DNA from 3 places in the Streptomyces sp. NPDC051776 genome. Region 2 is predicted to be linked to each of the others. Evidence: riboswitches for the same ligand, from Rfam matches in the RefSeq annotation. Region 2 holds a riboswitch; each other region holds the start of a gene.

Region 1 (6,447 bases), on a different contig from region 2:
GGAGACCTCGAGCGTCGGGTCGGCGTACTCGGCGAGTTCCTCCTCCTCGTCCTTGCGGCGCCGGTTCTCGACGATGCCGTTGCGGAGCGCCCAGCCGGCGGCGAAGCCGCGGCGGAAGGAGAGCGTGACGTAGGTCTGCCCGACCGCGAAGGCGGCCGCACCCAGCCCGATGACGACGACGGACGGCATCAGCACGCCGATGACGACGCCCAGAAAGCCGACGAAAGCGAGCAGGCGCCACCGCAGCCGCGCCTTGTACTGCAGAAGAACCTCGCCGAGCAACCACAGCGCGACGACGCCAAATGCGATGTAGAGGACCGTCCAGCCCATGTCCGCCCCTCTTCCGCCGCTTTCCGGCCTAGCCGTCAGGACTGCTGGGACAGTCCCAGATTCTCGTAGATTTCCAGAGTCGCTGTGGAGTGGTTGAGCGTAATGAAATGCAATCCCGGGATGTCCTCGGACATCAGCCGGGCGCACAGCTCCGTCGCGTACTCGATCCCCACCGAGCGTACAGCCGTCGGATCGTCCTTGACCGAGAGAATCCGTTCCGCCAGCTCGGGAGGGAAGGTGGCGTTGCTGAGCTGGGCGAATCGCTCGATCTGCCGGACGTTGGTCACCGGCATGATCTCCGGGATGATCGGCGTGGTGCAGCCCGCGGCGTCCACGCGGTCCCGCAGCCGGAGGTAGTCGTCGGCGTAGAAGAACATCTGGGTGATCGCGAAGTCCGCCCCTGCGCGGCATTTGTCCACGAAGTGGCGGATATCGGTGTCCCAGTCCGTGGAGCGCGGGTGCATCTCGGGGAAGGCGGCGACCCCGACACAGAAGTCGCCCGACTCCTTGATGAGCCGGACGAGATCGGCGGCGTAACGGACCCCCTGAGGGTGAGCCACCCATTCGCCCATCGGATCACCCGGCGGGTCCCCGCGCAGGGCGAGCATGTTCCGGATCCCGGCGTCGGCGTAGCGGCCGATGACATTGCGCAGCTCGGCGAGGGAGTGGTCGACGGCGGTGAGGTGGGCGACGGGGGTGAGGGTGGTGTCGGTCGCGATGCGCTCGGTGGCCCGTACGGTGCCGTCACGCGACGAGCCGCCCGCCCCGTACGTCACGGAGACGAAGGTGGGGGAGACCGCCTCGATGCGGCGGATGGCGTTCCAGAGGGTCCGCTCCCCCTTCTCCGTCTTCGGGGCGGCGAACTCGAACGAAAAGGACCGCTTGCCTGAGGCAAGCAGGTCACGGACGGTACGCGCGCGGTCCATCCTGGTGGACGCAGTGCCAAGGGCCATAGGGGCAGGTTAACCAGCGGCCGGGCACAGCCCCAACAAAAGCCGACGATATGCCCGGTTGGCCCGGGTCCTGTCCACCACTCGGACAGCCCGTCCGGTTACGCACCGCGCTTGGGCCCGCGGTGACGCCCTGCCCTCCCCGCGTTACGCTCCGCGCTCGCGCAACCGCTTCGCCAGATCCGCGGCGGCCGCCGCCGGGTCGTCCGCGGCCGTGATCGCCCGGACGACGACGACCCGTCGCGCCCCGGCGTCGAGCACCTGGTCCAGATTGGACGCGTCGATCCCCCCGATCGCGAACCAGGGCCGTACGGACCCCAGCGACGCCGCGTACCGCACCAGCGGCAGCCCGGGGGCGTGGCGTCCGGGCTTGGTGGGGGTCGGCCAGCACGGCCCGGTGCAGAAGTAGTCCACGCCGGGCTCGGAGACCGCCGCGTCGACCTCGGCCTCAGCATGCGTGGAGCGCCCGATGACCACCGAGTCGCCGAGGATCGCGCGAGCGGCGGGCACGGGCAGGTCGCCCTGGCCCAGATGCAGTACGGCGGACCGGGTCGCGTGAGCCACATCGGCCCGGTCGTTGACCGCGAGCAGCGTGCCGTGGCGGCGGCAGGCGTCCGCGAAGACCTCGAGATGCTCCAGCTCCTCCGCGGCCTCCATGCCCTTGTCGCGGAGCTGCACGATGTCCACCCCGCAGGCCAGGACCGCGTCCAGGAACTCGGGCAGGTCGCCCTGGCTCTTGCGCGCGTCGGTGCAGAGGTAGAGCAGGGCGTCGGCGAGCTGGTCGCGGGCGGTGGCAGCTGCGGCGGCCATGGGTTCCCCTCCCCGGGTCGGCGGTGTGCGGGCCGGAGGCCCGGCCCGTACACCGTACGGGGTCGCAGGCCGGGGCGACGAGGCGCGGCTGCGGCGGCCGCCTCTCTGCGCCATCCCGCGATGCGCATCGGGCTGCCGTACTGCGGTACGCAGGTCGTCGTCCGAGGGGCTGCTGTTCCGCCCGGCTGCCCCGGGCGGCGGCGTACGGCGGGCACGGGAACGGGCACGCCGTACGCGGCAGGCTGCTCGCGTGGCCGCGACGGCGGGCGGATCCGCGGTGCGTGCTTCCCCTGCCCCGCGGCAGGCGGGGCTTCCCTTCACCCCGCGGCAGGCGGGGCTCTCTTCACCCGCGGCAGGCGGGCCGCGGGTGAAGGGAGCCCCCCACGCTGCAGGCAGGCGGCCTTCACAGCGCGGGCACGGGGGCCGCCCATGCCGTGGGGAAGCGGTCTTCACGCCGCGGGCACGGGGGCCACCCATGCCGTGGGGAAGCGGTCTTCACGCCGCGGGCGGCCGCCCCGGACCGGGGGCCACCACACCCCGGGCAGGCGGTACTTCACCTACGGGCGGGCGCCCCGGACCGGCGGCCACCACACCCCGGCCAAGCGGTACTTCACGCCCGGGCCGGGTGAAGCCCGGGCGTCCAAGCTCCGGCGTCGTGCGGCCGGGCGTACCGACGCCGGTGCTGCTCAGGCTCCGCGACCCGAGCGCTCCGGTTCCCGCAGCACGGTCAGACGGCGAGCGCCTGGGCGCGACGCTTCACTTCCGTGCCGCGGTTCTCGCGCAACGCCTGAGCGGGCGTGCCGGGCAGGGTCGGGTCCGGCGTGAAGAGCCACTCCAGCATCTCCTCGTCGGTGAAGCCGTCGTCCTTGAGGAGCGTCAGCGTCCCTGCGAGGCCCTTGACGACCTTGCCTGCACCGATGAATTCGGCCGGCACCTGCAGAACCCGGTTCTCGCCGCGGCGGACCGCGATGAGCTGCCCCTCCTTGACGAGCTGCCTGACACGGGTCACCTCGACGCCCAGTCTTTCGGCGGCGTCGGGGAGGGTGAGCCAGGCGGGAACGAGCGCATCGGTCTTGCTGTCAATCTCGGTCACGGACACCAGCCTGCCATCCCTGGCTGACAGCCGGTAGCAGAGCGCGGCCGGGCGGGGCCGATCGTTGCTGCCACGGCTCGTGCCAAGGGCCGGAGCCGGGCACCCGCCCTCAGCGCAGGACCGCCGCCTTGAGCGGTACGGACGGGTCCGCGGCCCGTTCCGGATCGATCCGAGCGCCCTGTTCGATGAGTCGGCGCCCCTGCGCCAGATCCCGCGGCCGGCCCACGGCCAGCAGCGCCACCAGGGCTCCGTCGCTCAGCCAGCAGACCGACCACGAGGCGCCCGTCGGGTCGCCCCGCCAGACCGTGGCGTCGGCGGCGGCGTGGTGCCCCGCGTACTGGACGAACCGGCCGAACTGCTCGGACCAGAAGTAGGGCACCGGGTCGTAGACCGAGCCGCCCGTCTCCTCACCGACGATGTTGGCGGCGACCGTGCGCGGCTCCTGGAGCGCGTTGTCCCAGTGGTGTACGAGCAGGCGCACCCCGTAGCGGCCGGACGGGAAGGACGCGCAGTCGCCCACCGCGTAGACATCGGGCTGTGAGGTGCGCAGGCGCTCGTCGGCGCGCACGGAGCCGTCGGGGCACAGCTCCACACCGGAGTTGGTCAGCCAGGCCGTGGTGGGGCGTGCACCGACACCGACGAGCACGGCGTCCGCGCGCAGCCGCTGCCCGTCCTCCAGCACCACCGCGCCCGCCTCGACCACCGCCACCCTGGCGCCGGTGATCAGCCGGGCCCCGCTGTCGGCGTACCAGGCGGCCATGTGCTCGGCGACGTCCGCCGGGAGCGCCCCGGCGAGCGGCCGGTCCGCGGCCTCGACGACCGTCACCGGGCAGCCGGCCTCGCGTGCCGCGGTCGCGAACTCCGCGCCGATCCAGCCCGCTCCGACCACCACCACCTCCTGCCGGCCCTCGAGCACGGGGCGCAACCGTTCCGCGTCGTCGAGGGTGCGCAGCACGTACACGCCGGGTTCGGCCTCGGTGCCGGGCAGGGTGACAGGTTCGGCGCCGGTGGCGATGACCAGCGTGTCGTACGGGACGGGTCCGTCCACGGTCTCCAGGACGTGCTGCTCCGGGCGGAGCGCGGTCACGTGGCGGCCCAGCATCAGATCGATGCCCAGGGCCGGGAAGTCGACCTCGAGGGCGGAACCGTCGGCCTTGCCGAGCAGCACGGCCTTGGAGAGCGGCGGCCGGTCGTACGGCTCGTGCGACTCGGCCCCCAGCAGCGTGATCGAGCCCCTCCAGCCACGTTCGCGCAGAGCGACCGCGGTCTGCACCCCGGCCATGCCGGCGCCGACGATCACGACTCGCTGCTCTCGCTGCATGTCATCGCTCACACGATCACTCTAGGACGGCGACGAGGGCGAGCCGCAGACGCGCGCACCGAGATCTCTGACACAGCATCACGTACGACGGCCTGTGCCGGAGGCCGGACGCCCCTCGTCCACACAGGGCGCCACTCCCTTACTCGCTGTCGGAGCCAGGGACTATGGTGGCGGACCGAGAGCACTCGCGGGAGCCCGGACGCACCGGGCTGAGAGGGAGGCTGGGCGGCCTCCGACCGTACGAACCTGATCCGGGTCATGCCGGCGAAGGGAGGGGCCAGGCGCCCATGCACGCATCCGACAACACCGGTTCGGGCGGTTCCGGCAGACGGGACGCACCGGCGTCCGCGGGCTACGACGTCCTCGTCGTCGGGGGCGGGATCATCGGCCTCGTCACGGCCTGGCGTGCCGCCCAGCGCGGTCTGCGCACGGCGGTCGCCGATCCGTCGCCGGGCGGCGGTGCCGCCCAGGTCGCCGCCGGCATGCTGGCGGCCGTCACCGAACTCCACTACGGCGAGGAGACCCTGCTCGGCCTCAACCTCGCCTCCGCCGAGCGCTATCCGGACTTCGCGGCCGAACTGCGGGAAGCGAGCGGACTGGACATCGGCTATCGCGCCTGCGGCACTCTCGCCATCGCGCTGGACGCCGACGATCGCGTCCATATGCGCGAACTGCACGCGCTGCAGCTCCGGTACGGGCTCGACTCGCAGTGGCTGACCGGGCGCGAGTGCCGCCGACTGGAGCCGATGCTCGCCCCGGGCGTCCGCGGCGGCCTGCGCGTGGACGGCGACCATCAGGCCGACCCGCGCCGCCTCGCCGCCGCCCTCGTCAGGGCCTGCGAGCGCGCCGGTGTGGAGCTGCACCGCCGCTGTGCCCGGAGGCTCACGGTTCTGGGCGACCGGGCCGCGGGCGCGGTTCTCGACGACGGCAGCGAGCTCGCCGCGGAGCAGACCGTCCTCGCGGCGGGGAGCCGGAGCGGACGGCTCGACGGGGTGCCGGAGCACGTGGTGCCGCCGGTGCGGCCCGTCAAGGGACAGGTGCTGCGGCTGCGCGTCCCCGACACGTATGCGCCGTTCCTGTCGCGGACCGTACGGGCCGTGGTGCGCGGCGGGCAGGTCTACCTCGTACCGCGGGAGAGCGGCGAGCTGGTGGTCGGCGCCACGAGCGAGGAGCTGGGCTGGGACACCACCGTCACCGCGGGCGGCGTCTACGAACTGCTGCGGGACGCCCATGAGTTGGTGCCCGGCCTCACCGAACTGCCACTCGTCGAGACCCGCGCGGGGCTTCGACCCGGCTCGCCGGACAACGCCCCCCTGCTGGGGCCGACCGAGCTGCCGGGACTGCATCTGGCGACCGGGCACTACCGCAACGGTGTGCTGCTCACGCCGGTCACGGGAGATGCGATGGCCGAGGTGCTGGCCACCGGTGAACTCCCCGAGGAGGCCCGGCCGTTCACCCCCCGCCGTTTCGCGTCCGCATCCCGCCGACTCCAGGAGCTGACCGTATGACCGTCTCGGTGAACGGAGAGCCGCGGGACGTCCCCGCGGGGACCACCCTCGACGAGGTGGTCGCGACCCTCACCACCGCGCCCTCCGGTGTCGCCGCCGCGCTCAACGAGACCGTCGTGCCGCGCGGCCAGTGGGCCGGCACGCCGCTGGGCGACGGCGACCGCGTCGAGGTGCTCACCGCGGTCCAGGGGGGCTGATCCGGACGATGACCGACACGGAATTGCGCAGCGGGGCGTACGACCACGGACGCGGGACCCGGGCCGCAGGGACCGTAACCGCGGAAACCGGGGACCGGACCGCCGGGGCCAGGAACGGAACCGCCGGAACCGGGGACCGGACCGCCGGCGCCAGGAACGGAACCGCCGGAACCGGGGACCCGACCGCCGGGACCCATGAAACCGGGAGCCGGACCGCCGGAACCAGGGACACGACCGC
Region 2 (6,447 bases):
CCGGGTACCTGCGGGGCGCGGAGGGCGCGTCCGTGGCCATGGCCCTGACCGCGCTCGCCACGCTCGTGTGGCGGATGGCCGAGCCTCCCGAGGACTATCTGCGGGATGTCACGGCCGGTGTCTTCGCGGCCTTCTACGTGCCGTTCCTGGCCTCGTTCGTGGCCCTGATGCTCGCCGCTGACGACGGCGCATGGCGGGTGCTCACCTTCCTGCTGCTGACGGTCGTCAGCGACACGGGCGCGTACGCCATCGGCTGGCGGTTCGGCCGGCACAAGCTCGCCCCGCGCATCAGCCCCGGCAAGACCCGCGAAGGGCTGTTGGGCGCGGTGGGCTTCGCGATGGCCGCGGGCGCGCTGTGCACGGAGTACCTGATCGACGGCGGGAGCTGGTGGCAGGGGCTGCTGCTCGGCCTCGCGGTGGCCGTCAGCGCCACACTCGGCGACCTCGGCGAGTCCATGATCAAGCGGGATCTCGGGATCAAGGACATGGGGAACCTGCTGCCGGGCCACGGCGGGATCATGGATCGGCTGGACTCGCTCCTGCCGACCGCGCCTGTGGTGTGGCTGCTGCTGGTGGTCTTCGTAGGCCCGGGCTGATCCGGGACGTACGACATCCGGGGGCCCGCCGCGTTGCGCGTGCGGGCCTTCGTCGTTGCGTGGCCATTTCCGACGCGGGACGCCACGCACCCGCGGCGCGTTCAGCGGTGGGCGCCCGCTCAGCGTGCCGGGCGAAGGCCGTCGCGATCTTCTCGCGTCCGGCACCGGAGGGCCGGCAGCGGGCGGAGCAGCACCCCGGCCTTGTGCGGGTCGAGCAGGCCGCCGTTGATCAGTCCGCGCAGCTTGCACTCCGGTCTCGGGGCCGTAGACCTGCTCGCCGTGGCGGGATCGTCCCTGAATCCCGGTTTCGACGAGCGCTACCTGCGGCGGAACTCGACCTGAACACCGGTACGCGCAGCGGAAGAACCTGCGCCACCCCATCGCGGCACCCAACCGCCTTCGTAGAAACCTTCCTTGGGGGCGTCGCCGGGCCGTGCGGATCGGCAGGTGGCAGGCGGCCACCGGGGGTGACCGGTCTCCCACCAAGCGGCGGCCACCGGGAGTGACCGGTCTCCCACCGCCCCGGCCTGGGGCGGCGTAGTTGATCTGCCACACTGGTGCAGTTATGCCTGCACCCGGAGAACTCATCTTCGTCGCGCCGCGCGGGGCCAAGAAGCCGCCGCGGCACCTTGCCGATCTCACGCCCGCAGAGCGCCGTGACGCCGTTGCCGCGCTCGGTGAGAAGCCGTTCCGCGCCGGTCAGGTGTCGCGTCACTACTTCGCCCGCTACACCGACGATCCGGGGGCCTGGAGCGACATCCCCGCCGCCGCGCGCGAGAGGCTGGCCGCCGGGCTGCTGCCCGAGCTGATGACCGTGGTGCGGCACATCTCGTGCGACGACGACACCACCCGTAAGACGCTGTGGCGGCTCTTCGACGGCACGCTCGTGGAGTCCGTGCTGATGCGCTATCCCGACCGGGTCACCATGTGCATCTCCTCGCAGGCCGGATGCGGCATGAACTGCCCGTTCTGCGCGACCGGACAGGCCGGTCTCGACCGCAACCTCTCCACCGCCGAGATCGTGCACCAGATCGTCGACGGGATGCGGGCGCTGCGCGACGGCGAGATCCCCGGAGGCCCGGCGCGGCTGTCCAACATCGTCTTCATGGGCATGGGCGAGCCGCTCGCCAACTACAACCGCGTCGTCGGCGCCGTCCGCCGCCTCACCGACCCCGCGCCCGACGGCCTCGGACTGTCACAGCGCGGTATCACCGTCTCCACCGTCGGCCTCGTCCCCGCGATGCTGCGCTTCGCCGACGAAGGCTTCAAGTGCCGTCTGGCCGTGTCTCTGCACGCCCCCGACGACGAGCTGCGCGACACCCTCGTGCCCGTCAATACCCGCTGGAAGGTGCGCGAAGTCCTCGACGCGGCCTGGGAGTACGCGGAGAAGTCCGGCCGCCGGGTCTCCATCGAGTACGCCCTGATCAGGGACATCAACGACCAGGCGTGGCGGGCCGATCTCCTCGGCCGGCTCCTGAAGAACCGCCGGGTGCACGTCAACCTCATCCCGCTCAACCCGACCCCCGGCTCGAAGTGGACCGCCTCCCGCCCCGAGGACGAGCGGGCGTTCGTCGCCGCGCTGGAGGCCCATGGTGTGCCCGTGACCGTACGGGACACCCGGGGGCAGGAGATCGACGGTGCCTGCGGGCAGCTTGCCGCAACCGAGCGCTGACGCCGCTGATACCGTGCATTCGTACAAATGAACACCTCCGACAGGGGAGCGCACCGAGCGCTGAGAGTGCGGCCAGGCGACGCCGCAGACCCTCGGACCTGATCCGGGTAATACCGGCGTAGGGAGTCACTCGACGATGTACAACAACCTTCGGCGTGCCATGGGCGCGGCGCTGATCGGCGCGCTCGGTGTCTCGGCACTGGCCGCATGCGGCGGTTCGGACGACGACGGCGCCAAGGCCGGAGACCGCAAGACGGTCACTCTTGTCACGCACGACTCGTTCCAGGCCTCACCGGGGGTCCTCAAGCAGTTCACGAAGGAGACCGGCTACAAGGTCGAGGTGCTGCGGGGTGGCGACGCCGGTTCGGCGGTGAACCAGGCTGTCCTCTCCAAGGACAATCCGCAGGGCGACGTGTTCTTCGGCGTCGACAACACACTGCTCTCCCGGGCGCTGGACGCCGGGCTGTTCACCCCGTACGAGGCGACGGACTTGGAGAAGGTCCCGGCCGCGCTCCGGCTCGACGGGGACCGGCATCGCGTCACCCCCGTCGACACCGGAGACATCTGCGTCAACTACGACCGGAAGTACTTCGCCGGCAAGAAGCTCGCGCCCCCGCGCACGTACGAGGACCTGCTCAAGCCCGCGTACAAGAACCTCCTGGTCACCGAGAACGCAGCCACCTCCTCCCCGGGCCTCGGCTTCCTCCTGGGCACCGCCGCGGCCCGTGGCGGCGACTGGCAGGACTACTGGAAGAAGCTGAAGGCCAACGGCGTCGAGGTCGTCGACGGCTGGGAGCAGGCCTACTTCGACCGGTTCTCGGGCGCGGGCAAGGGCGACAAGCCCCTCGTCGTCTCCTACGCCTCCAGCCCGCCCGCCGGGGTCCTGGAGATGAAGCCGCGGCCGAAGCAGGCGCCGACCGGCGTCGCGACCGACACCTGCTTCCGCCAGATCGAGTTCGCGGGGCTGCTGAACGGCGCCAGGAACCAGAAGGGCGGCAAGGCGCTGCTGGACTTCCTGCTGAGCAGGACGTTCCAGGAGGACGTCCCGCTGAAGATGTTCGTCAACCCCGCGCGCCAGGACGCCCGGCTGCCCGAGGTGTTCACCCGCTACGGCGAGACGATCGACAAGCCCGCGACGCTGCCGCCCGGGAAGATCGCCGAGAACCGTGAGCAGTGGGTCGAACAATGGTCCTCGCTGGTCCTGAAGTAACCACCGCCAAAGGCGCGGCCGCCCGGGCCCGGCCCCGCGGCCGCCGGCACACGGCGGTGCGGCTCGCGCTCATGGCTGTGCCCGTCGCCTTCTTCGGTGTCTTCTTCGGCTACCCGGTCGCCGCCATCGTCGGCCGGGGTCTACGGGACGGCGGGCGCTGGCAGTTGGGCAGGGCCGTCGAGACGCTCACCGACCCCGGTGTGCTGGACGTCCTGTGGTTCACCGCCTGGCAGGCGGCCGCCTCCACCGTCCTGACCCTCGCGATCGCGCTGCCGGGCGCCTATGTCTTCGCCCGCTTCGACTTCCCCGGCAAGGAGATCCTGCGGGCGGTCGTCGTCGTGCCGTTCGTGCTGCCGACGGTCGTCGTCGGCTCGGCCTTCCTCGCGCTGCTCGGGCGCGGCGGCATGCTCGACGACCTGTGGGGCTTCCGCCTGGACACCACGGTCTGGGCGATCCTCCTCGCCCATGTCTTCTTCAACTACGCGGTCGTGGTCCGTACCGTCGGAGGGCTCTGGTGCCAGCTGGACCCGCGGCAGGAGGAGGCGGCCCGGGTCCTGGGCGCGAGCCGCTTCGCGGCCTGGCGCCGGGTGACGCTGCCCGCGCTCGCACCCTCCGTCGGGGCCGCGGCCCTCATGGTGTTCCTCTTCACGTTCACCTCCTTCGGCGCCGTGCAGATCCTCGGCGGCCCGCGCTACGCGACGCTGGAGGTGGAGATCTACCGGCAGACCGCGCAGCTCCTGGACCTGCCGACCGCCGCCGTCCTCACCCTCGTCCAGTTCGCCGCGGTCGCCGCGGTCCTCGCGCTGCACGCCTGGTCGGTACGGCGCCGGGAGAGCGCCCTCGCGCTCGTGGACCCGGCGCGGACGGCGCGACGCCCGCAGGGGCCGGGTCAGTGGGCCCTGCTCGCGGGCGTGCTCGCCGTGGTCGCCGTGCTGATCCTGCTGCCGCTCGGTGTGCTGATCGAACGGTCGCTCGCCGCGCCCGGAGGCCACGGGTTCACCTTCTACCGGGCTCTGCAGTCGGCGGCCGGAAGCGGCGGCACGTTCCTCGTGGCCCCGCTGGAGGCCGTGTGGAACTCGCTGCAGTACGCCGCGGCGGCCACGGCCATCGCCCTGGTGATCGGCGTGCTCGCGGCCGCGGCCCTGACCCGCCGCGCCGGACGGCTCCTGCGGGGCTTCGACGCGCTCCTCATGCTGCCGCTGGGCACCTCCGCGGTGACCGTCGGCTTCGGCTTCCTCATCGCCCTGGACGAGCCGCCCCTCGATCTGCGCTCCTCCTGGCTGCTGGTGCCGCTGGCCCAGGCACTGGTGGGCGTGCCCTTCGTCGTACGGACCATGCTTCCCGTCCTGCGCGCCGTCGATGAGCGGCTGCGGGAGGCGGCCGCCGTCCTCGGCGCCCCCCCGCTGCGGGCCTGGCGCGAGGTGGATCTGCCGCTCGTGCGCAGGGCGCTGCTGGTGGCGGCGGGCTTTGCATTCGCGGTGTCCCTGGGGGAGTTCGGCGCGACGGTGTTCATCGCCCGGCCCGACACCCCGACGCTGCCGGTCGCCGTGGCCCGCTTCCTGGGACGTGCGGGCGCGCTCAACTACGGACAGGCGATGGCCCTGAGCACGATCCTCATGCTGTTGTGCGCGGGCGCGCTGCTGGCGCTGGAGCGCTTCGCGCCCCGCGTCACCGGGGCACCGGCCGACCGCCCGGGAGGGTTCTAGATGTCCCTGCTGCAACTGGACGGCGTGACCGTACGCTTCGGCGGCCGCGCGGTGGTCGATGCGGTGGACCTGGAGGTCGCCGAACACGAGACCGTCTGCGTCCTCGGGCCCAGCGGCAGCGGAAAATCCACCCTGCTGCGCGCGGTCGCCGGGCTTCAACGGGCCGATGCGGGGCGGGTGTTGCTCGCCGGGCGGGACCAGAGCGGTGTGCCCGCTCACCGGCGCGGGGTCGGCCTGATGTTCCAGGACCACCAGCTGTTCCCGCAGCGGGACGTGGGCGGCAACGTCGCCTTCGGGCTGCGGATGCGCGGCACCCCGCGCGCGGAAGCGCGTCGTACGGTCGAGGAGTTGCTGGATCTGGTCGGGCTGCCCGGGGCGCAGCGACGGGCCGTCACGGCACTGTCCGGCGGCGAGCAGCAGCGGGTGGCGCTCGCCCGTGCCCTCGCACCGGAACCGAAGCTGCTGATGCTCGACGAGCCGCTCGGCCAGCTCGACCGGAGCCTGCGGGAGCGCCTGGTCGTCGAACTGCGTGCGCTCTTCGAGCGGTTGGGGACGACGGTGCTGGCCGTCACCCACGACCAGGGGGAGGCGTTCGCCCTCGCCGACCGGGTGGTGGTGATGCGCGAGGGCCGAATCGAGCAGACCGGCACGCCGCTGGAGGTGTGGCAGCGTCCGGCTTCGGAGTTCGTCGCCCGCTTCCTCGGCTTCGACAACGTGGTCCGCGCGACCGTACGGGGTGAGGCGGCCGAGACCCCGTGGGGCAGGATCCCCGTACCGCCGGGGTCCGGCGAGGGGAGGCGCCGGCTGCTGGTCCGCCCGGCAGGCGTTCGGGTCGTCCCGGTCGCCGACGGCCTGCGGTGCAGCGTCGCGGCCCGCACCTTCCGCGGCAACCACGTTGCGTTGCTGCTCCACCCCGCGGAAGGGCCGCGGCTGGAGGCCGCCTGTGCCCTGCACGACGCCCCCGAGCCGGGTGCGACGGTGGGCGTCACGTTCCGCGGCGAGGACGTCGTCGTACTGCCCTCCGCCGGCTGAACGGGACGCCGGGGAGGGCAGCGAGGGGTCCGGTGAGGAGGACGCCGAGTTTCACGCCGTCGGGGTCATGTCGAAGGCGGTGGGGGTCAGGTCGAGAGGGGCAGGGCGGCGAGTTCGGCCACCGCCCAGGAGATGGGAGCGAGGACGACGACCATCACCATGCCGCGCAGCAGGGCCGCACGGCGCAGCAGCGAAGGCGAGGCCCCGATCCGCAGCAGTGCCGCCGTCGTG
Region 3 (6,447 bases), on a different contig from region 2:
GAGTTCGGTGACTCGATCGAGGCGGTCAACGACCGGGTCACCGAGATCCTTCAGCGCAACGACGCGGACGAATGCTGGGATCTCTTCCGCAAGTTCACCAAGCGTTTCGCCTTCCGCGACGAATCCGGGCCGCAGGCCGTCCACGAGCTGCTGTCGCGGTACGGCGGCCGGCGCATCGTCCACGGCCACAGCCCCATTCCGTACCTGCTCGGCGAGGTGGGTTCGGAGGACGCCGAGGACGGCGCGGGGCCGGACGTCCAGGGACCGCACGTCTACGCCGACGGGCTCGCCATCGCCATGGACGGCGGGGTCACAATGGCCGGAAAGCTGCTCGTCGTTCAACTGCCGTTGAGCGATTGAGGATTACGGACGGGGACATACGGGCACAGGTCGCCTCCGCGAAGCGGGCATTTTCCGGAAACCCCCTGTCACCCTGCGCCGTAACCGCTCTACCATCGGCTTATCCGTAGCAGGCTCTCCTCCGTTTCCGCCCAACTGCCCGGTGAGAGCCGGCACGCAGGCCTACGGAGCACCGGGGGATGCACATGAACAGCGCTCCGCATCTGCTTCCCGAGGACCGCCCGGAGTTCGAGCGGATCCTCGGCGAGGCGCTGCGCACGGCGAGCAGCCGGCCGGATCTGGCCGAAGTGGGCCGCCGGCTCAACACCGAGCAGTTGCGCACCATGGCGCTCGCCGCCTCCGCCGCCATATCCTCCTGCGCAGCGGCCGAGTACCAGGACTACGTCAAACTGCGCGATCAGCTGCGCTCGCCGTCGTCCGATGCGGTCCACGGCACGGAGTCCGGGACCGCCACCGGGCAGGACGGCGGCGGCGCGATCGGGCTCGCCGCGGCCATGACCGGTCCGGCCGAGGCCACGGGCGCGGGTCTCGTCGCCATCGTCTGCGTCCTCGCTCCCCTGCTGGCCGCCATCGCAGCCGTGATCTTCCTACTCGTCGGCTACGTGCTGCGCGCCGTCGACGCGGACGAGCCCGCCGCCGCCCCGCTGATCAATACGGGCTGGGTGTTCGTGGCCCTGACCGCCGGCGGCGTCGTCCTGGCCATGGCCGGCCTTCTGCTCACCGCGCTGCGCAACGGCTCCAGCTCGCTGCGCGCCTCGGCGCAGGACGAACGAGCGTTGGAGCTCGGCCGTGCGAGAGAGGCATGGCGGCAGGCCCTGCTGGAACGCGGCGTCCTGCCGTTCTTCCGCGAGGCGCTGGCCGACCCGGCGGCCCCGGCCCGCAGGAGCGGGGAGGGCGCGCAGGGCGGCGGAAAGGGCAGCGAGTACGGCGGCGCGGAGGACAGCGCGCACGGCGGACAGGGCAGCGCGCACGGCGGCGCGGAGGCGCAGCACCGTACGCCCCATCTGGGCTATTCGCGGCCGGCGTTCAGCACGGAGGGCGGTCCGGAGGAGACCTCGACCCGCCCCTCGTTCGAGAGTCCCGGCTACACGAGCCCGGAGTACGGCGGGCCGGAGCACGAGCCGACGTAGAGGACGGGTTTCGGTGGCGACGCGGAGTCCGCGCGCCCCCGGCCGTTCCGAGGCCTCCAACCGGCCGCGTCGTACCGGGTGCCCGGCACGTCTGTTCGTGGCCGGATTCGTATGGCAATCTCATGGGGTCGCACCCCCACGACCGAAGAGAACGCCGCTGTGCCGTCTCTGCATCTGACGCTGACCGCCCGGCTCCTGCCGGTCGCCGTGCTCGCCACGGCAGGTTGGGCCATGGCCCGCCCCGCCGAGGAGGCCCGCTCCGACGCGCCCGCGTCCGGCCCCGAGCGGACCGCGACAGCCGCGCCTGCGATCGACGAGGCCCCCTCCGCGTGTGCGGCCATTCCCGCGGCGACGGTGAAGGAGCTGGTCCCCGGCGCGAAGGCGGAGGGCAAGGAACTCGACACGAGCGACCCCAAGCGCCGTACGGGCTGCGCCTGGAACAAGCTGAAAGGGTTCGACTACCGCTGGCTCGATGTGACGTTCGAGGTCACCGACGACAAATCCGCTCGCACGATCTACGACAACCGCGAGCTGGCCAGCGACACCGGCGGCCTCGGCGACGAGGCGTCGGTCGGCTCGAAACTCACCGAGGACGACGGCCAGGAGACCCGCGAGGTCACGGTCGTCGTCCGGAAGGCGAACGCATTGGTCACCGTGACCTACAACGGGGCCGACTTCGACAACGAGAAGGCGCCGGGAGCCGCGGAGATGGAGAAGGGCGCCATCACCGCGGCGAAGGCGGCGCTCTCCGCTCTGACGTCCTGACCCGCCGGCCAGGTCCTGCGATCGCCGTACGGCCAGGGGCTCCTCCCCTTTCGTGCCCATGCGGATCACTGCAACCGGGTTGAGTGGTGGAGAGGTTGGCCTCGAAGCCGCGGCCCTTTCCTCAGGCTCCACGATCGGACACGGAATCGGCCCGGTGAGCCCCTGCCGCGCGCACCATCGGGCCCTCGCCGGTAGATCTTTACCGGTTCTGAAGAGAACGTGAGCGAGTCCTGGTGCAGCGCACGTCCAACCTGGAAGTGGACGCGGCCGTTCGGGCCGCCGATTCATCAGGAGCACGCTGCCATGGCCCCCTTCGCATTACAGCTTCGAGCCCTCCCTCCCCCGCGGCAGATTCACTACCCGCACGAGATTGCGCTCTCCGGTGGCCCCCGCCTGACCGGGTGGGCCCCCGTCGCCGCGGCAAACCGTGCAGCGGCGCTGCGCAGGCGCTGCCCGCCCACTGCCCTTTGGTCGCCTATCCCACCAGATCCACAGATCGACGGCGTGCTCGCCGCCAAAGATTCCCCGAGGAGTGCGAATGACTTCCTCTGCGATCAGCATTGCGCTGCGAGGAACAGCCGCCTTGTGCGCTCTCACAACCGCGGTAATCCATCTCCTGCTCACCCCGGAATATCTGGAGGAAATGCCTTACGTCGGAATCCTCTTCCTGGTCGGCGGCCTCGCGCTGCTCTACACCGCCGGAGGCCTGGCCCGGCGGAATTCGACTCCCGCATGGCTGATCGGCACGCTGGTCACGGCCGGCATGTTCGTCGGCTTCCTCCTGTCCCGCACCGTCGGATTGCCCGGCTTCCATGAAGAGGACTGGGAACCGCCCTACGGGATCCTCAGTCTGATCGCCGAAGGCGTCTTCGTCCTCGCCTACGTTGCCGAGACTTCCAGGGCAATGCTCAGGACTCGGGGAGCGCTTTCGCGCGGGAACGCGGAGTGCGAACCTTCACGAATGATCCTGTGAAGGTCATCGACCTTCAGGTCCGGCCGAGGTGAGCAGGTCAGGAAGCGGTGGACGACGGCGGCGCTCAGAAAGTCGACGACGCGGGCACAGCTCGTGACTACGGGCACGGAGCGCGGACCCGGACCTGGTTGAGGCCCGCCCAGGGGGAAGGGCCTCAACCGGACTGCCCTCCTAGTCGGCAAGCGGCAGGTACACCCGGTTCCCGCTCGCCGCGAACTCCCTCGACTTCTGGAGCATCCCCTCGGCGACCTCCTCCGCCGTCGCCCCGGCCGCGTCTCCGCCGAACTGCTCGGTGATGCTTCTACTGATCTTCATCGAGCAGAATTTCGGGCCGCACATCGAGCAGAAATGCGCGGTCTTCGCCGGCTCCGCCGGGAGCGTCTCGTCGTGGAAGGCGCGGGCCGTGTCCGGGTCGAGGGCCAGGTTGAACTGATCCTCCCAGCGGAACTCGAAACGCGCGTCCGACAGCGCGTCGTCCCACTCCTGCGCCCCCGGGTGCCCCTTCGCCAGGTCCGCCGCGTGGGCGGCGATCTTGTACGTGATGACGCCGGTCTTCACATCGTCCCGGTCCGGAAGTCCAAGGTGCTCCTTGGGCGTGACGTAGCAGAGCATCGCCGTGCCCCACCAGGCGATCATCGCCGCGCCGATGCCCGAGGTGATGTGGTCGTAAGCGGGCGCGACGTCGGTGGTCAGCGGGCCCAGCGTGTAGAACGGGGCCTCCTCGCAGATCTCCTGCTGGAGGTCGACGTTCTCCTTGATCTTGTGCATCGGGACGTGGCCCGGGCCCTCGATCATCGTCTGCACGCCGCGGGCCTTGGCGATCCGGTTCAGTTCGCCGAGCGTCTTCAGCTCGGCGAACTGCGCCTCGTCGTTGGCGTCGGCGATCGAGCCGGGCCGCAGGCCGTCGCCGAGCGAGTACGTGACGTCGTAGGAGGCAAGGATGTCGCAGAGATCCTCGAAGTGCTCGTAGAGGAACGACTCCTTGTGGTGGGCCAGGCACCAGGCCGCCATGATCGAGCCGCCGCGCGAGACGATGCCGGTCTTGCGGCGCGCCGTCAGCGGGACGTACGGCAGACGGACGCCGGCGTGGACCGTCATGTAGTCGACGCCCTGCTCGGCCTGCTCGATGACGGTGTCCTTGTAGATCTCCCAGGTCAGTTCCTCAGCCTTGCCGTCGACCTTCTCCAGCGCCTGGTAGAGGGGCACGGTGCCGATGGGGACGGGGGAATTGCGCAGCACCCACTCGCGGGTGGTGTGGATGTTGCGGCCGGTGGAGAGGTCCATGACCGTGTCGGCACCCCAGCGGGTCGCCCAGGTCATCTTCTCCACCTCCTCCTCGATGGACGAAGTGACCGCGGAATTACCGATGTTGGCGTTGACCTTCACCAGAAACCGCTTGCCGATGATCATCGGCTCGATCTCCGGGTGGTTCACGTTCGCCGGGAGGACGGCGCGGCCGGCGGCGATCTCCTCACGGACGACCTCGGGCGAGACCTTCTCGCGGAGCGCCACGTACTCCATCTCCGCCGTGATCTCGCCACGGCGCGCGTACGCGAGCTGGGTCACGGCCCTGCCGTCGCGCCCGCGCCGGGGAAGGCGCGGGCGGCCGGGGAAGACCGCGTCCAGATTGCGCAGTCCGCCGCGCGGCGAGGTGTGCTTGATGCCGTCGTCCTCGGGACGCACCGGCCGGCCGGCGTACTCCTCCGTGTCGCCCCGGGCGATGATCCAGTTCTCCCGCACCGGCGCGAGGCCGCGCCGGACATCGGTTTCCAGGGTGGGGTCGGTGTACGGGCCCGAGGTGTCGTAGAGCGTGACGTCCTGCCCGTTGGTGAGGTGCACTCGCCGCACGGGGACCCTCAAGTCCGGGCGCGAGCCGGTCACGTAGTCCTTGTGCCAGCCGATCTCGGACGAGTCGCTGCTGGCAGACGTGCGTGCATCGTGAATGGTCATGAGACCTACTCCCTACGCCGGCATTACCCGGTAACAGGTTCGGCGGTCGACGCAGCGGCTTCCGCGGACGGTCCCCGGCATCGGCCGGACACCCCGTACGGAGGTCAGCGCCCTCTCAGCCCGGTGCTCCGAGCTCCCGCGTGTGCAAAGGCGCCACCACCGTAACGGGTGGTTCCGGGACGGGAAAAGGGGGACTCCCACGGCGGAGCCGAGGGCCGGTCGGAGAGGCTGCGGATGCGAAGCGGACGGCGGGGCATCGCGCGGTCAGCCGTCTTTGCGATGATGCGGGCTGTGACACCCGAGCCCGAGCCCCACCATCACAGCCACAGCCACAGCCACAGCCACGGGCCCGCCGCGCCCGTCTCCCAGCACCTCCGCAAGGTCATCGCCGCGGTGTTGATCCCGTTCGCCGCGGCTGTCCTGGCCGGTTTGATCGTGCTGTGGCCGGGCGGTGTCCCCGAGCACGAGCGGTCCGGACTCGGCTTCGACCGGCAGACCGAGTCCGGTCGGGTCGTAAAGGTCGAGGAGGTCGACTGCAGGGAGGTCAACGCCCGGCCGCAGCAGCCCCCGCCGGCCGATGGTTCGCAGCGGCAGCCCGGCGGCGGGCAGACGGCGCGCGGCACCTGCAAGCGCGCGACGGTCGAGGTGACTTCGGGCAGGGACGCGGGCCGGAGGTTCCAGGAGATCGTGGAGCCCGGCGCACCGCGCCAACTCACCACCGGCCAAGGGGTCGTCGTCGCGTACGCGCCTGACGCCCCGCCAGAGCTGCAGTACTCGGTCACCGATGTGGACCGCGGGTTCCCCATGGCACTGCTCGCGGGGATCTTCGCACTCGCCGTCGTGGTGGTGGGCCGGATGCGGGGACTCATGGCGCTGATCGCCCTCGCCGTCAGCTTCGCCGTGCTGTCGTTCTTCATCCTCCCGGCGATCCTGCACGGTTCGAACCCCCTGATCGTGGCGATCGTCGGGAGCAGCACGATCATGCTGATCGCCCTCTACTCCTGCCACGGCCTCAGCGCGCGGACGTCGGTGGCCGCCCTCGGCACACTGGTCTCCCTGTTGCTGATCGGGCTGCTGGGGTCGCTCTTCATCGGCTGGGCACAGCTCACCGGCAACACCTCGGACGAGACCGGGCTGATCCACGGCCTCTATCCGGAGATCGACCTGAGCGGCCTGCTGCTGGCCGGTGTCGTCATCGGCTCGCTGGGAGTCCTGGACGACGTGACGGTCACGCAGACGTCGGTGGTGTGGGAACTCAAGCAGGCCGAC

The links. Region 2 has a riboswitch for thiamine pyrophosphate ahead of AB0M26_RS14640 (thiamine ABC transporter substrate-binding protein). Riboswitches for the same ligand answer to the same signal wherever they lie in the genome.
Region 1: it holds a riboswitch for thiamine pyrophosphate, as region 2 does, so the genes downstream of both, thiO (glycine oxidase ThiO) here and AB0M26_RS14640 (thiamine ABC transporter substrate-binding protein) in region 2, are expected to answer to the same signal.
Region 3: it holds a riboswitch for thiamine pyrophosphate, as region 2 does, so the genes downstream of both, thiC (phosphomethylpyrimidine synthase ThiC) here and AB0M26_RS14640 (thiamine ABC transporter substrate-binding protein) in region 2, are expected to answer to the same signal.

What each region holds. Positions count from the first base shown of each region.
Region 1 covers NZ_JBFAYQ010000006.1:98,699-105,145, forward strand. The annotation lists gene AB0M26_RS07650 (hypothetical protein) at 1-330, opposite strand, end outside; gene metF (methylenetetrahydrofolate reductase [NAD(P)H]) at 366-1,283, opposite strand; gene thiE (thiamine phosphate synthase) at 1,428-2,090, opposite strand; gene AB0M26_RS07665 (Rv2175c family DNA-binding protein) at 2,818-3,183, opposite strand; gene AB0M26_RS07670 (FAD-dependent oxidoreductase) at 3,293-4,504, opposite strand; TPP riboswitch at 4,689-4,780, shown strand; gene thiO (glycine oxidase ThiO) at 4,792-6,012, shown strand; gene thiS (sulfur carrier protein ThiS) at 6,009-6,209, shown strand.
Region 2 covers NZ_JBFAYQ010000015.1:49,206-55,652, forward strand. The annotation lists gene AB0M26_RS14630 (phosphatidate cytidylyltransferase) at 1-596, shown strand, start outside; gene rlmN (23S rRNA (adenine(2503)-C(2))-methyltransferase RlmN) at 1,162-2,268, shown strand; TPP riboswitch at 2,301-2,410, shown strand; gene AB0M26_RS14640 (thiamine ABC transporter substrate-binding protein) at 2,405-3,478, shown strand; gene AB0M26_RS14645 (iron ABC transporter permease) at 3,454-5,184, shown strand; gene AB0M26_RS14650 (ABC transporter ATP-binding protein) at 5,185-6,216, shown strand; gene AB0M26_RS14655 (hypothetical protein) at 6,303-6,447, opposite strand, start outside.
Region 3 covers NZ_JBFAYQ010000002.1:250,508-256,954, reverse strand. The annotation lists gene AB0M26_RS03160 (metallophosphoesterase) at 1-360, shown strand, start outside; gene AB0M26_RS03155 (hypothetical protein) at 540-1,490, shown strand; gene AB0M26_RS03150 (hypothetical protein) at 1,650-2,255, shown strand; gene AB0M26_RS03145 (hypothetical protein) at 2,794-3,228, shown strand; gene thiC (phosphomethylpyrimidine synthase ThiC) at 3,400-5,178, opposite strand; TPP riboswitch at 5,171-5,328, opposite strand; gene AB0M26_RS03135 (YibE/F family protein) at 5,470-6,447, shown strand, end outside.